Regions from separate parts of the Achromobacter sp. DH1f genome, predicted to be linked through region 1. Evidence: predicted binding sites of a transcription regulator. Region 1 holds the regulator's gene; each other region holds the start of a gene.

Region 1 (3,855 bases):
GCCGCCACCCGCGGCCTGAATTTCGACGGCATGCTGGCTGCCCTGAAGGCCGCGCCGGCCCAGACCGTCGTCGTGCTGCACGCTTGCTGCCACAACCCCACGGGTGTGGACCCCACCTTCGAACAATGGCAGCAGATCGCCGCCGTCGTGAAGGAAAACAACCTGGTCCCGTTCCTGGACATCGCCTACCAGGGCTTCGGCGATGGCCTCAAGGAAGATGCCGCCGTCGTGCGCCTGTTCGCCGACCTGAACATGACCATGTTCATCAGCTCGTCGTTCTCGAAGTCGTTCTCGCTGTACGGCGAGCGCGTCGGTGCCCTGACCGTCGTAGCCGGCAGCAAAGACCAGGCCACCCGCGTCCTGAGCCAGCTCAAGCGCGTCATCCGCACCAACTACTCCAACCCGCCCACCCACGGCGGCACGATCGTCTCGACCGTCCTCAACACGCCTGAACTGTTCGCCATGTGGGAACAGGAACTGGGCGCCATGCGCGACCGCATCCGCCTGATGCGCAAGCACCTGGTCGAGAAAATCAAGGAACACGGCGGCAAGCAGGACTTCAGCTTCGTGCTGCAGCAGCGCGGCATGTTCTCGTATTCGGGCCTGTCCTCGGCCCAGGTCGACCGCCTGCGCGAAGAGCACGGCGTCTACGCCGTCTCCAGCGGCCGCATCTGCGTCGCCGCCCTGAACAGCGGCAACATCGACCAGGTCGCCAAGGGCATCGCCGCGGTGCTGTAAAGCGCCTCGCAAAGCCGGCACCTGCCAGACGGGACCTTCGGGTCCCGTTTTTTATTGCACGCCTGCCATGGCCGCTTGCCGCCGCAATCGACACCCGCTTGCTTTTTTGCGTTATGTCCCCCAGAATGCTGCTGTATATATGTACAGTCCGACCCCAACGGATCATCGCCATGGCCAGCAAACTCACTGATCGTCAACAGCAAATCCTGGACCTCATCCGGCAAACCGTCGCGCGCACAGGCTTTCCGCCCACCCGCGCCGAAATTGCCCTGGCCCTGGGATTTCGCTCGCCCAACGCGGCCGAAGACCATCTCAAGGCCCTGGCCCGCAAAGGTGCCATCGAACTCACGGCCGGCGCCTCGCGCGGCATCCGCCTGAAAGACGCCTCGGCCTCCCCCACGCAAGCCGCCCTGCCCCTGCCGGGCCTGGCGCAACTGCTCCTGCCGCTGGTAGGTCGAGTGGCCGCGGGCAGCCCCATCCTGGCCGCCGAGCACGTCGAACGCGAAATCGGCGTCGACTCCAGCCTGTTCGCCCAAGCGCCCGACTACCTGCTCAAGGTCCGCGGCATGAGCATGCGCGATGCCGGCATCCTCGAAGGCGATCTGCTCGCCGTCAAGAAAGCCTCCGAAGCCCGTAATGGCCAGATCGTGGTGGCCCGCCTGGGCGACGACGTCACCGTCAAGCGCCTGCAACGCCAGCATGGCCGTATCGAGCTGCTGCCCGAAAACCCCGACTTCGACACCATCGTGGTCGAAGCCGACCAGGAATTCGCCCTTGAAGGCATAGCGGTCGGCCTGATCCGCACGCACGCGCTGCATTGATTCGGCACTGAACCGCGCGCCGGGCGGGCCTTTCAGGCCTTGCCAAGCCACGCACAGCGCCCACTTCGCCCGCGTAGTTCAGGCACACTGCCGTTCAGAGGCAAGCCCCAAAAAAGAAACCCCGCCATGGCGGGGTTTCTTTTTGAAGGCGCTGCTGGCAGCGCCTTGCAGGCCGGGATCAGTGCTTGAGCACCGGATCCGTCGAACCCGGCTCGGCCGGCTTGGCCACCAGCGGTTCCTTGACCGCCTCGTCTTCAGCCAGCGGTTCGGGCAGACGCTCCAGAGCCAGTTCCAGCACCTTGTCGATCCAGCGGACCGGCACGATCTCGAGATGGTTCTTGACGTTGTCCGGGATCTCCGCCAAATCCTTGACGTTTTCTTCCGGGATCAAGACCGTCTTGATGCCACCGCGGTGGGCGGCCAGCAGCTTTTCCTTCAAGCCGCCGATCGGCAGGACTTCGCCGCGCAGCGTGATTTCGCCGGTCATGGCGACATCGGCGCGCACCGGGATGCGCGACAGCGCCGACACCATGGCCGTGGTGATCGCGATACCCGCGGACGGACCGTCCTTGGGCGTCGCGCCTTCCGGCACGTGCACGTGCATGTCGTGCTTCTCGAAGACGCTGTCGGCAAAGCCCAGGCGACGTGCCCGCGAGCGCACCACCGTACGAGCCGCTTCGACCGATTCCTTCATCACGTCACCCAGCGAACCGGTGCGTTGGATCACGCCCTTGCCGGGCATGTCTGCCACTTCGATCGTGAGCAGGTCGCCACCGACTTCCGTCCAGGCCAGGCCGGTCACTTGGCCGATCTGGTTTTCCTTTTCGGCCATGCCGAAGGTGTAGCGGCGCACGCCGAGGTAGTCGCTGAGGTTGTCGCCCGTGACATTGACCGGCTTGACCTCGAGAGTCTTGCCTTCGGCCTTGGCACGATCGGTCTGGGTCAGCAATTGCTTGATGACCTTGCGGCAGATCTTGCCCACTTCGCGTTCGAGCGCACGCACACCGGCTTCGCGGGTGTAGTAGCGCACGATGTCGCGCAAGGCGCTGTCATCGACGGTCAGCTCGGTATCCTTCACGCCGTTGTTCTTCATCAGCTTGGGCAGCAGATGGTCGCGGGCGATGTGGATCTTTTCTTCCTCGGTGTAACCCGACAGGCGGATCACTTCCATGCGGTCCAGCAGCGCCGGCGGAATGTTCAGCGTGTTGCTGGTCGCCACGAACATGACGTCGGACAGATCGAAGTCGACCTCGATGTAGTGGTCCTGGAACGTGTGGTTCTGTTCAGGGTCCAGCACTTCGAGCAGCGCCGACGAGGGATCGCCGCGGAAATCCATGCCCAGCTTGTCGATTTCGTCGAGCAGGAACAAGGGATTGCGCACGCCGACCTTCGACATGTTCTGGACGATCTTGCCCGGCATCGAACCGATGTAGGTCCGGCGATGGCCGCGGATCTCGGCTTCGTCGCGCACGCCGCCCAGGGCCATGCGCACGAACTTGCGGTTCGTGGCCTTGGCGATGGACTGGCCGAGCGAGGTCTTGCCGACGCCCGGAGGGCCGACCAGGCACAGGATCGGCGCCTTGACCTTGTCCACGCGCTGTTGCACGGCAAGATATTCAAGGATGCGTTCCTTCACCTTTTCCAGGCCGTAGTGGTCGTTGTCCAGTACGGTTTCAGCGTTGGAGATGGAATTGTTGATCTTGCTCTTCTTTCTCCAGGGGAGATTGATGAGCGTATCGATGTAGTTGCGCACCACGGTGGCTTCGGCCGACATGGGCGACATGAGCTTGAGCTTCTTGAGCTCGGCATCGGCCTTCTTACGTGCCTCTTTGGGCATGTGGGCAGCGATGATCTTCTTTTCGAGCTCTTCGATGTCCGCGCCTTCTTCGCCTTCGCCCAACTCTTTCTGAATGGCCTTGACCTGCTCATTCAGGTAGTAGTCGCGCTGGCTCTTTTCCATCTGCTTCTTCACGCGGCCGCGAATCCGCTTCTCGACCTGGAGGATGTCGATTTCGGTTTCCAGCTGCGTGAGCAAGCCTTCGAGGCGCTCGGAGGTGCCGACGATCTCGAGCATTTTTTGCTTCTGCTCGAGCTTCAGCGGAAGATGCGCGGCGATCGTGTCGGCCAGGCGGCCGGCGTCATCGATGCCGGCGAGCGAGGTCAGGATCTCCGGAGGGATCTTCTTGTTCAGTTTGACGTATTGCTCGAACTGGGCAACGATCGCGCGGCGCAGGGCCTCGGTTTCGGAGCCTTGGACGGCGTCCGGTTCGATCGGGGTGACCTGGCACGTAAAGTG
Region 2 (3,855 bases), on a different contig from region 1:
GCGATACAGACCGTACAGACAGCAACGCGGCTCTGCCTATAAGCTGCGTCAGTCCCAATACTGATGGAGCTGACAAGATGCCCACGTCCCGTATCCGCATGGCAACGGCGGTTGCATTGATGAGCGTTTCCGCCTGGGCCCAGGCCCAGGGCCTGGTGCTGCCCACCATCCCCGAGGCCACGGATGCCATTGTCGACATGCTGGAGGGCACCGGGCTGTCCCGTCCGTCCAAGGTCAAGCTGGGCACCTGCGTGGCTGCCGAAGAAGCCACCCACCCGGGGCAGGTGGCGTGCACGGTGGCGGTGACGATGGGGGCCGCGGTCAACGAAAACCAGATGGACTTCTACAAGCAGGGCAAGAAGTGGAAGGCCCAGCCCAGTTCGTCCCAGGACAAGCTGCCATTCCCCGATCCCAAATTGCAGTGATCGCTGGCCCAAAGACTGACCGAAACGCCACCCCATAAAGCATTTGGCGAGGACCGCCTTGGGGCTGTCCTCGCCAAATCGATAACCGTCGCGAAAGGCCGGCTTACTTCTTCTTCATCATGTCGAAGAATTCGGCGTTGGTCTTGGTCGCACGCATCTTGTCCAGGATGAATTCCATGGACTGGACTTCGTCCATGTCGTGGATGAACTTGCGCAGCACCCAGACCTTTTGCAGCAGGTCCGGAGCGATCAGCAGTTCTTCGCGGCGGGTGCCCGACTTGTTCAGGTTGATCGACGGGTAGACACGCTTTTCAGCCAGGCGACGTTCAAGGTGGACTTCGGAGTTGCCCGTGCCCTTGAATTCTTCGTAGATGACTTCGTCCATGCGGCTGCCGGTTTCGATCAGCGCGGTGCCCAGGATGGTCAGCGAACCGCCTTCCTCGAGGTTGCGCGCCGCACCGAAGAAGCGCTTGGGGCGCTGCAGGGCATTGGCGTCCACGCCGCCGGTCAGCACCTTGCCGGAAGCCGGCACGACGGTGTTGTAGGCGCGGGCCAGGCGGGTGATCGAGTCCAGCAGGATCACCACGTCTTTCTTCATTTCGACCAGGCGCTTGGCCTTTTCGATGACCATTTCCGCAACCTGCACGTGGCGGGTGGCGGGTTCGTCAAAGGTCGAGGCCACCACTTCGCCGCGCACGGTGCGCTGCATTTCGGTCACTTCTTCCGGGCGCTCGTCCACCAGCAGGACGATCATCACGGCATCGGGGTAGTTGGTGGTGATGGCGTGCGCAATGTGCTGCATCATCACCGTCTTGCCCGACTTGGGGCTGGCGACGATCAGGCCGCGCTGGCCCATGCCGATGGGGGCGAAGACATCAAGAATGCGGCCCGTGAGGTTCTCTTCGCTCTTGATGTCGCGTTCCAGACGCATGGTCCGGTTCGGGTGCAGCGGCGTCAGGTTCTCGAACATGATGCGATGCTTGATCGCCTCAGGCGCCACGCCGTTGACCTTGTCCACCTTGACCAGGGCGAAATAGCGCTCGCCATCCTTGGGCGTGCGCACTTCACCTTCGATCGAGTCGCCGGTGTGCAGGTTGAAACGGCGAATCTGGGACGGAGAGATGTAGATGTCGTCCGTGCTGGCCAGATACGAGGTCTCGGGCGAGCGCAGGAAACCGAAGCCGTCGGGCAGGACTTCAAGCACGCCGTCGCCAAAGATCTGCTCGCCTTGCTTGGCGCGCCGTTTCATGATGGCGAACATCAGCTCCTGCTTGCGCAGGCGGTTGGCGTTCTCGATTTCCAGGCCAGCGGCCATTTCCAGCAGCTGCGAGACATGCAGCGCCTTCAGTTCGTTGAGGTGCATCGCGGTGAGTGGTGGGGGAAAAGTAAAGGAGGGTTCTGGCGGCGCGCCACGGACGGGCTCGCGCGGTATTGAATGAGCGCCGCCACCAGGGCGGCGCCTTCGTTCACAGCACGCAGTTTACAACGCGCCGTCCAGGAATGCGGTGAGTTGCGACTTCGACAGCGCGCCAACCTTGGTGGCGGCAGCCTGGCCGTCTTTAAAGAGCATAAGGGTGGGAATGCCACGGATGCCGTACTTGGAGGCGGTGCCCTGGTTTTCGTCCACGTTCAGCTTCGCGATCGTCAGGCGACCTGCGTACTCGGTGGCAACTTCTTCCAGGATCGGGGCAATCATCTTGCAGGGGCCACACCAGGCAGCCCAGTAGTCCACCAGCACCGGCTGGCCGGATTTCAACACATCGGCATCGAAGCTCGCGTCACTGACGTTCTTGATTTGGTCGCTCATGATGGTGATTCTCGGTTCGGCAGCAAAAGGCGCGTAAAAAGGGACGCGCCTTGCCGTTGTTCTTGTTTGTGGAATGGATTAAAGCATACCACTGTCAATAACGACAGTCATACCACTGTTTATAACAACAGGGTTTGCCGCTTTTGTGTAGGATGTTGCGGCGCAGTTGTCGTGATCGGAGTGGTTGAACCCGGCTACGCTCGCTGTGTCTATCGTCATCCTACCGAATTCGGAGCTGGTCAGGTCGTGCGCATTCCACCCGGAGCCGCGCAGAATCTGGGCTTATCCGTAAAATGTCGGTTTTTTTCCACAGATGTTGGGGATAACTTGGCCACTCCACGTTACAACGAGGCGTCCATCCGCGTCCTGAAGGGGCTGGAGCCCGTGCGCCAGCGCCCGGGCATGTACACCCGCACCGAAAACCCCCTGCACGTCGTGCAGGAGGTCATTGATAACGCCGCAGACGAAGCCCTGGCTGGCTACGGCAAACAGATACAGGTCACGCTGCATATCGACGGCAGCATTTCCGTCGAAGACGACGGCCGCGGCATTCCCGTCGGCCTGCACCCCGAAGAACACGCGCCCGTCGTGGAACTGGTGTTCACCCGCCTGCACGCGGGCGGCAAGTTCGACAAGGCCGGCGGCGGCGCCTACGCCTTTTCCGGCGGCCTGCATGGTGTCGGCGTGTCCGTCACCAACGCCCTGGCGACCCGCCTGGAAGTCGTGGTCTGGCGCGACGGGGCGGTCAACCGCCTGGTCTTCAAGGGCGGTGACGTCGCCGAACCCCTGGCCCCCTACGATCAGGGCGGCCGCAAGAAGTCGGGCACCCGCGTGCGGGTCTGGCCTGACGCGAAGTATTTCGACAGCCCCAATATTCCGTTGGGCGAATTGACCCACCTGCTGCGCAGCAAGGCCGTGCTGCTGCCGGGCGTGAAGGTGCTGCTGGTCAACGAAAAGACCGGCGACACCAAGACCTGGCAATACCAGGACGGCCTGCGCGGCTACCTGGCCGAAGCGCTGTCCGGCGCCGAACTGATGGTGCCGTTCTTCGAAGGCGAGCAATACGCCGGCGCCGACCACGAGAACTTCGCCGAAGGCGAGGGCGCCCAGTGGGTCGTGGCCTGGACCGAAGACAGCAATGCCGTGCGCGAGTCGTACGTCAACCTGATCCCCACGCCGGCCGGCGGTACGCACGAATCCGGCCTGCGCGAAGGCCTGTTCGGCGCGGTCAAGGGCTTTGCCGAACTGCACAGCCTGCTGCCCAAGGGCGTCAAGCTGCTGCCCGAAGACGTGTTCGCCCGCGCGAGCTTCGTGTTGTCGGCCAAGGTGCTCGACCCGCAATTCCAGGGCCAGATCAAAGAACGCCTGAACAGCCGCGACGCGGTTCGCCTGGTGGGCGGCTTTTCCAAGAGCGCGCTCGACCTCTGGCTGCACAGCAATGTGGAATACGGCAAGAAGCTGGCCGAATTGGCCATTCGCCAGGCGCAGGCGCGCCAGCGTTCGGCGCAAAAGGTCGAAAAGCGCAAGAGCTCCGGCGTGGCCGTGCTGCCGGGCAAGCTGACCGACTGTGAGTCCAGCGACGCCAGCCGCACCGAAGTCTTCCTGGTCGAGGGCGATTCGGCC
Region 3 (3,855 bases), on a different contig from region 1:
CAGCGCGCCTGCTGGGCCATGCGGTCGGGGTCGTCGCCGTAGGTGGGCGACAGGATGGCCAGGCATTCGGGCAAGTGGCGCAGGTGCGCATAGCCGGGCGGCGGGGCGGTGAAGTCTTCGGGCGCCAGGCGGTATTCGCCCTTGGGGGCGCGGGTGCGCGCCAGGGTGATGAGTTCGGACAGGTTGCCGTAGCCCTCGCGGGTCTGCGCCAGCAGGGTCAGGTCCAGCGGCGCGGCGTCGGGGCCGGCGCGCAGCCGGAAGGTGGCGCCGATGATGAGCGGCAGCTTCTGGGTCTTGGCTTCCATGTGGGCCCGCACCACGCCGGCCAGGCTGCATTCGTCGGTGATGGCCAGGGCCGCGTAGCCGAGTTCGGCGGCGCGGGCGGCGAGTTCTTCGGGGTGCGAGGCGCCTTGCAGGAACGAGAAGTTGGACTGGCACTGCAGTTCGGCATAGCCGGGCAGCCCGATCAGCGGATCGGGGGCATCAGGGGAATCGTCGAACGGTTGCATGGCGGATCGCGGGGCAGAAGGGCGCCGTCAGGCGTACAGGCCGTGCAGGAACCAGCGGGCGTGTTCGTCGTCGCGTTCGCGGTAGATCCAGTAGCGCGCGCGGGCGTCGTCTTCGGCCACGAAGTAGTCGCGCACGGTCAGGGCCGGGTCCCACCAGCCGCTTTCGATGCGTTCGGGGCCGCGCATCAACCGCAGGGCCTGGCCGGCGTATTGCGGGCGGTGGCCGGACAGCTTCAGGGGCTGCGGCGGATCCAGCAGCCAGAAGGGGCGGTCGAGCGTGGCGGGCAGGGGCTCGGCGCGTTGCGGGGCATCCAGCGCATCGCCCCAGGAATTGGCGGCTTCGGGGCGGTGGTCGGGCGTGGGACAGGGGCGGCGCACCTGGTCGCGCCCCAGCCGCGCGGCCAGCAGGTCGAGCAGCCGGGCGTGGTCGGCCGCAGTGCCGCCAGGTTCGGGAAAGAGGGTGGTGCTGGCGGCCGGCTGGTCGACCGTGTCGGGGGCCAGCAGCGCCACCGCGATGACCGGGGCTTCGAGCGTCAGGCGGCCAAGCTTTTCGCGCAGCAGGTTGAGAATCTGGGGCGCCTGCCAGACGGGCTGGGCCAGGGCCAGTTCGAGTTCGGTGGGCGGGCGGGCGTGGCGGCCGCGTTCGTGGTCCAGCCGCAGCACCACGCGCCGCACCGCCAGTTGCCGCGCGGCCAGCCAGCCGCCCAGCTGTTCGGCCAAACGCCGCGCCACGGCCAGCACCGCGTCGGTGTGCTCGACGTAGTCCATGAGTTCGATGCGGCGCGAGAAGCTGGGCGGCGGTTCGATCCAGCGGTGCAGTTCGGGCGACTGGCCGTAGGCGGCATCCAGGGCCTGCAGCAGGTCGGGGGCGCTGCGCCGTTGCAGGCCGGCGCGGGGCAGCGCGCGCAGGTCGGCCAGCGTGTGGCAGCCGATGTCGTGCAGCCAGTCCAGGCGCGGCTGCGCCTGCGGCAACAGGGCCACGGGCAGGGCGTCCAGGCGGCGCGCCAACGTGGGCAGCGCCAGGGTGCGGCGCAACCGGGCGCGGCCCGGGCGGTGCGCCAGCAGCCAGGCGCCGGCCGCCGTGGGCGCCATGCCCAGCGACACGCGCAGGTCCAGCGCGCCCAGCGTGGCGGCCACGCGCCGGTGCAGGGCCCGCGGCCCGCGAAAGAATTGCAGGCTGGCGCCTACATTGAGCAGGATGGTGTCTTCGCCGGCCAGGGCGACTTCGGGGGTGTATTGCAGCAGCGCCAGGGCCGCGCCTTGCAGGGTGTCGGCTTCGGCCAGGGGCTCGCGCGTCAGCAGTTCGACGCCGGGGGCGATGGCCGCCGCGCCGCCGCGGCGCATGCCGGGGCGCACCCCGGCCCGATGGGCGGCGGGGGTGAGGGCGGCCACGCGTTCCTGGTCGAGGACCGCGTAGGCCTGGTCTTCATGCGGCCAGTGCGGGCGCAGGGCGTCCAGCGGCAGGCAGCGCAGGTAGGCGGCGATCCAGAGGCGCATGGCGGGAAGGCGTAAGGGCGCCGGGCTCGAGGCCTACGTACAGCGGGGTGTCGCAGACCGGCCCCCGGCGCTTGAGAATATGGACGGACAACCCGCCCGCGGCGGGCGCAAGCGCCAGGCGCAAGGGGGCGGGGGTGGCGTTTTGCGCCGCGCTGGCCGGGCGCAGGGCGACAAAGAGCAGGTCGCTGGCCTGGGCGGCCAGGTGCAGGCGGCGCAGGGATTCGGGGCGCACGTGGGGCAGCCAGCACAGCAGCGCGCCGCAACTGCCGTTTTTAAGGATCTGTTCGGCGGCCCAGAGGGCATCCAGGGGTTTTTCGGGGGCCACCCACAGCAGTTGCCGGGGATCGAGCCGCCAGCTCATCCAGCTGGCGATATGCGGGGCGTGCGGCGGCTGCACCAGCGCAATGGCGCGGCGGGTTTCCAGTTGCGCAAGGGCGGGACGCAGCAGGCGGATTTCGCCGATGCCGGGTTGCGGGGTAAGCAGTTCGATCAGCGAACCCAGCGGCCAGCCGCCATCGGGCAGCTCGGCCGACAGGGCGGCATGGCCGGTGGGCAGGCTGCGGGCGGCGCCCCGGGCAAGCTGGGTAGCGCGCCACACGGCGGGGTGGATGTGTTCTGGGGACGGCATGGCGGGCGGACGACCCGGTTTTCCTGGGGTTTGGGGTAGGTATTGCTGTATGAATATACAGTATTTTACCCCAGCGGCAAGTAGCGGAAAGTGTCCGAAAAATGCACCGATGTGGTGCATTTGAGACGGGTCCAGGGGTATCGTTACTGGCCCTGATAACCCCAGTCAGGGGCAGGCCGTGCGATTTGGCACAGGCAACTTTTTCGGGGCAGGGCGTGCTGGCTGCGCCTCCCGTTGGCTAACCAGGTAGATCAGATGGCATCACAACTTCAATGCTTGCACGGCGGCATCATGACGCAAGCACTTTCGGTCCGGGCCGCCCAGGACGAAAAGCGTGACTGGCAGACCCAGGAAGCGTTAACCGACGTTGAGGGTGGCCGCGTTGTCGATCACCAGGCCGTGCAAGCCTGGGCGGATAATCTCGGCACGGGTCAGCCCCGCGAGAACCGCTGATCTCAGGAACGCACCGCCACCGCCGGTTCATCCTGCCCAATCCCCGCCGCGCGATCGGCTTCCAGGCCGTAGAACTGCATGTCCTCGTAGCGGATCCAGTGCGACTTGCGTATCAGCCGGTGGCCGATCCAGAAGGCCAGGAACAACGGAATCGCCAGGTAGGTCGAGGCCACGCCGATCCAGTCGATGCGCTCGTCCAGAAAGGCCTGGTAGTTCTGGCCCAGCGTGACCAACAGGCACAGCACGAAGGCCAACAGCGGGCCGAACGGAAACAGGCCGGCCTTGTAGGGCAGGTTGGCCGTGTCGTAGCCGTGCTTGATGTAGCCCTGGCGGAAGCGGTAATGGCTGACCGCGATGCTCAGCCAGACGATGAATTCGGTCATGCCCGCGAAATTGAGCAGCCAGATGTAGACCGCCTTGGGGCTGTAGACCACGCTGAACATGCACAGGCAGGCAAGCGCGGTGGTGGCCAGCAGCGCGTACAGCGGCACGCCGCTGCGCGTCAGGCGCTTGAAGATCGCCGGGGCCTGGCCTTCGACGGCCATGTTGAACAGCATGCGCGTGGCGGCGTACATGCCGGAATTGCCTGCCGACAGCACCGACGTCAGGATCACCGCGTTCATCACGGTGGCCGCCGACAGCAGCCCGGCGTGCTGGAACACCAGCGTGAACGGGCTGACGGCCACGTCCTCGACCTCGTTGCGCAGCAGTTGCGGGTCGGTATAGGGAATGAGCAGGCCGATGATCAGGATGGCCAGCACGTAGAAC
Region 4 (3,855 bases), on a different contig from region 1:
GCATTTCCTCGGGGCTGGCGTCGCGCAGCGCCAGTTCGGCCTGTGTGCGCAGGCCCGCCAGCGGGGTCTTCAACTGGTGCGCGGCGTCGGCGACGAAGCGGCGCTGCGCCTGCACGTTGGCCGACAGGCGATCCAGCAGGTCGTTCATGGCCGCGACCAGCGGCGCGATCTCGGACGGCGCGGCGCGTTCGTCGATGGGTGACAGGTCGTCGGGCCGGCGCGCCCGCAGCCGCTGCTGCAACGCGTTCAGCGGCGCGACGCCGCGCGACAGCCCGAACCACACCAGCAGCACCGCGATCGGCAGCACCACGAACTGCGGAATGATCACGCCCTTGATGATGTCGTTGGCGAGCTGGGTGCGCTTTTCGACCGTCTCGGCCACGATCAGCAGCGCGGGTTGGGTATTGGGCAGGTTCAGGTCGACCCAGGTGTAGGCCAGGCGGATGCCGAAGCCGCGCAGGGTGTCGTCTTCGTACTGCACTTCGCCGGGACGCGGCTGGCCGACCGAGGCGGGCAGCGGCAGGGCGCGGTCGCCGCCCAGGTACTCGCCACGGCTGCCCAGGGCCAGCCAGAAGACGCTGTCGGTCTCGTCGGCGCGCAGCACCTCGCGCGCCGGATCGGTCATGCGCAGCACGGCGCGGCCGTCCTGGGCGTGCACCTGGCGGGTCAGCACGTGCAGGTTGTTGGCCAGCGCCCGGTCGTAGGGCACGTTGGCGATGTTCTGCGCCACCACGTAAGTGATGGCCACGCTCATGGGCCACAAGAGGAACAGGGGCGCCAGCATCCAGTCCAGGATCTCGCCCAGCAGCGAGCGCTGCGGCGGCGCGAAGCTGGGGCCGCGGGCGCCGGCCCGCATGACATCCAGCGCTTCCTGGTTGAGCGCCTCTGGCGTGGCGGGCTCAGCTTGCGAGGTACGCCGCACCCTGGTCCCGTTCAAGGCAATAGCCCAGGCCGCGCACCGTCACGATCTTCACGCCGCTGGGTTCCAGCTTCTTGCGCAGGCGGTGCACATAGACTTCGATGGCGTTGGTGCTGACTTCTTCGCCCCATTCGCACAGATGGTCGACCAGTTGGGTCTTGCTGACCATGCGGCCGCTGCGGGTCAGCAGGATCTCGAGCAGGCTGACTTCGCGCGCGGACAGGTCCAGCGTCTGGTCATCGACCATGGCCACGCGCCCGGTCTGGTCGAACACCAGCCGGCCGTGCTTGAGCAGCGTGGCGCCGCCGCCCGCGCCGCGGCGGGTCAGGGCGCGCACCCGGGCTTCGAGTTCGGACAGCGCGAAAGGCTTGGCCATGTAGTCGTCGGCGCCCAGGTCCAGGCCTTTGACGCGTTGTTCGATGCTGTCGGCGGCGGTCAGGATGAGGACGGGCAGGGCGGAATTGCGGGCGCGCAGGCGGCGCAGCACTTCAAGCCCGGCCAGTTGCGGCAGGCCGAGGTCCAGGATGAGCAGGTCGAAGGCCTGGGCCGCCAAGGCGGAATCGGCGGCGAGACCGTCGCGTACGGCGTCGACCGCGTAGCCGTTGTGGCGCAGCGAGCGTGACAGGCCGTCGGCCAGGATGCTGTCGTCTTCGGCGATCAGGATACGCATGGGCTGCTGAAAAATAAGGAAATCCGGCATCGCGCACTGGGCGCGCGCTGGCCGCCGGGGGGGCACGGAGCCCTGGGGCGGGAGGCCCGGCGGGCAAAGGGGACATATCGCCGGGGGTATCCGCGATTCTGTCACAGGCGACCGGGCTTGCCCACTCAGGGAATACGTGGAAAACTCTGGCACACTGGTTTTTTGTACAGTACAATCCGGTGCCATAATCTGCGCTATCCGAAATCTCTCGACAACCCCGTACCGCGCCCCGATACGTTACAGACAGGACTCTACATGGACGACAAAACCACCAAGGCCGCCGCTTCGGAAAAAGCCAAGGCGCTTGCCGCCGCGCTTTCGCAGATCGAAAAGCAGTTCGGCAAGGGCTCGATCATGCGCTACGGCGACAACGAGGTCTCGCACGACATCCAGGTGGTGTCCACGGGGTCGTTGGGGCTGGATATCGCGCTGGGCGTCGGCGGTTTGCCGCGGGGCCGCGTGGTTGAAATCTACGGTCCGGAATCCTCGGGCAAGACCACGCTGACGCTGCAAGTCATTGCCGAAATGCAGAAAATCGGCGGCACTTGCGCCTTCGTCGACGCCGAACACGCGCTGGACGTGCAGTACGCCAACAAGCTGGGCGTCAATCTGACCGACCTCCTGATCTCGCAGCCGGACACGGGCGAGCAGGCGCTGGAAATCACCGACGCCCTGGTGCGTTCGGGCTCGGTCGACCTGATCGTCATCGACTCGGTCGCGGCCCTGGTGCCCAAGGCCGAAATCGAAGGCGAAATGGGCGATTCGCTGCCGGGCCTGCAGGCCCGTCTGATGAGCCAGGCGCTGCGCAAGCTGACCGCCACCATCAAGCGCACCAATTGCATGGTCATCTTCATCAACCAGATCCGCATGAAGATCGGCGTCATGTTCGGCAACCCCGAAACCACTACCGGCGGCAACGCACTCAAGTTCTACGCCTCGGTGCGTCTGGACATCCGCCGCATCGGCTCCATCAAGAAGGGCGACGAGGTCGTCGGCAACGAAACCCGCGTCAAGGTCGTCAAGAACAAGGTGGCGCCCCCGTTCAAGCAGGCCGAATTCGACATCATGTACGGCGCCGGCATCTCGCGCGAAGGCGAAATCATCGACCTGGGCGTGGCCGCCAACGTGGTGGACAAGTCCGGCGCGTGGTACAGCTACAACGGCAACCGCATCGGCCAGGGCAAGGACAACGTCCGCGAATACCTGAAAGAGCACAAGGAAATCGCGATCGAAATCGAAAACCGCGTGCGCGAAAACCAGGGCATCGTCAGCCGCGCCGCTGAATTCGTCCCCACCGCGGAAGACGACGCCGAGTAAATCGTTCGGTAATCCGTCGCCAGGCCCCGATGCCGGGTCCTGGCTTCGCCGCCGGGCTCACCTGCCCGGCGGCCAGCGGCAGGCTCCCATGCTTTCGGCCTCTATGTCTCAGGGGCCGGCATGAGAGACCTGCCGCTGGCACTTAGCAAGCAGGAAGCGCATGAGCTGGAAACCCTCCGCCGCGTCCGCTGACCGCCTACGCGCCAAGCTGGACGACGAATTCGAAACCGTGGCCAAGCCCGAAGGCTTGCGCCGCACGTCGGACGCACGGCGCGGGTCGCAGGCGGGCGGCCAGGGCAGCGAAGACGCGCCGCCCGATCAATGGCAGCGCAGTTCTGAAATGCGGGCGGCGGGCCGCAAGGGCGCGTCCGGCCGATACGGCTCGCGCGCAGGTTCTGCTCGAGAGGGAGAGGCCTCAGGCAGCGAACCGTCGGGCGGCGATCCGTCGGGCGGCGATCCGTCGGGCGGCAGACCGTCCGATCCCCCCCGCAAGGCCAAGGCCCCGCCCAAGGGGCCGTCCTTGAAAATGCGTGCCGTGGGGTATCTGTCGCGGCGCGAGCATGCCCGCGAAGAGCTGGCTCGCAAGCTGGCCCCCCATGCCGAAGATCCGGCCGAAGTCGACACCGTGCTAGACGCGCTGGAAAAAGAAGGCTGGCTGTCCACCGAACGCTTTGCGCAAAGCCTGGTGCACCGGCGCGCCTCGCGCCAGGGGGCGGCCCGCATTGTCCAGGAACTGCGCCAGCACGGCGTGGACGACAACCAGGTGGCCGAACTGCGCGAGCAACTGCGCGCCACGGAATACGACCGCGCGCTGGAAGTCTGGAAAAGAAAGTTCGACGCCAAGCCTGAAGACCGCGCGGCTTATGCCAAGCAGGCGCGCTTTCTGGCCAGCCGCGGCTTTGCGCACGATGTCATTCGC

Evidence for each region. Region 1 encodes LexA, which represses DNA repair genes until DNA is damaged. Its sites were predicted from a motif close to ACTGTATNNNNATACAGT; they were not measured.
Region 2: the regulator LexA is predicted to act here: its motif matches at 2,347-2,364, upstream of U858_RS0100175 (DNA topoisomerase IV subunit B).
Region 3: the regulator LexA is predicted to act here: its motif matches at 2,679-2,696, upstream of imuA (translesion DNA synthesis-associated protein ImuA).
Region 4: the regulator LexA is predicted to act here: its motif matches at 1,773-1,790, upstream of recA (recombinase RecA).

What each region holds. Positions count from the first base shown of each region.
Region 1 is NZ_AYMF01000006.1:362,724-366,578, reverse strand. It holds gene U858_RS0104495 (amino acid aminotransferase) at 1-738, shown strand, start outside; gene lexA (transcriptional repressor LexA) at 909-1,559, shown strand; gene lon (endopeptidase La) at 1,738-3,855, opposite strand, start outside.
Region 2 is NZ_AYMF01000001.1:37,078-40,932, forward strand. It holds gene U858_RS0100160 (hypothetical protein) at 78-425, shown strand; gene rho (transcription termination factor Rho) at 529-1,788, opposite strand; gene trxA (thioredoxin TrxA) at 1,906-2,232, opposite strand; gene U858_RS0100175 (DNA topoisomerase IV subunit B) at 2,560-3,855, shown strand, end outside.
Region 3 is NZ_AYMF01000035.1:22,759-26,613, reverse strand. It holds gene U858_RS0128195 (error-prone DNA polymerase) at 1-509, opposite strand, end outside; gene U858_RS0128190 (DNA polymerase Y family protein) at 537-2,006, opposite strand; gene imuA (translesion DNA synthesis-associated protein ImuA) at 1,936-2,634, opposite strand; gene U858_RS0128180 (hypothetical protein) at 2,926-3,087, shown strand; gene U858_RS0128175 (amino acid permease) at 3,090-3,855, opposite strand, start outside.
Region 4 is NZ_AYMF01000033.1:219,683-223,537, forward strand. It holds gene U858_RS0127255 (sensor histidine kinase) at 1-784, opposite strand, end outside; gene U858_RS0127260 (response regulator transcription factor) at 900-1,589, opposite strand; gene recA (recombinase RecA) at 1,875-2,936, shown strand; gene recX (recombination regulator RecX) at 3,277-3,855, shown strand, end outside.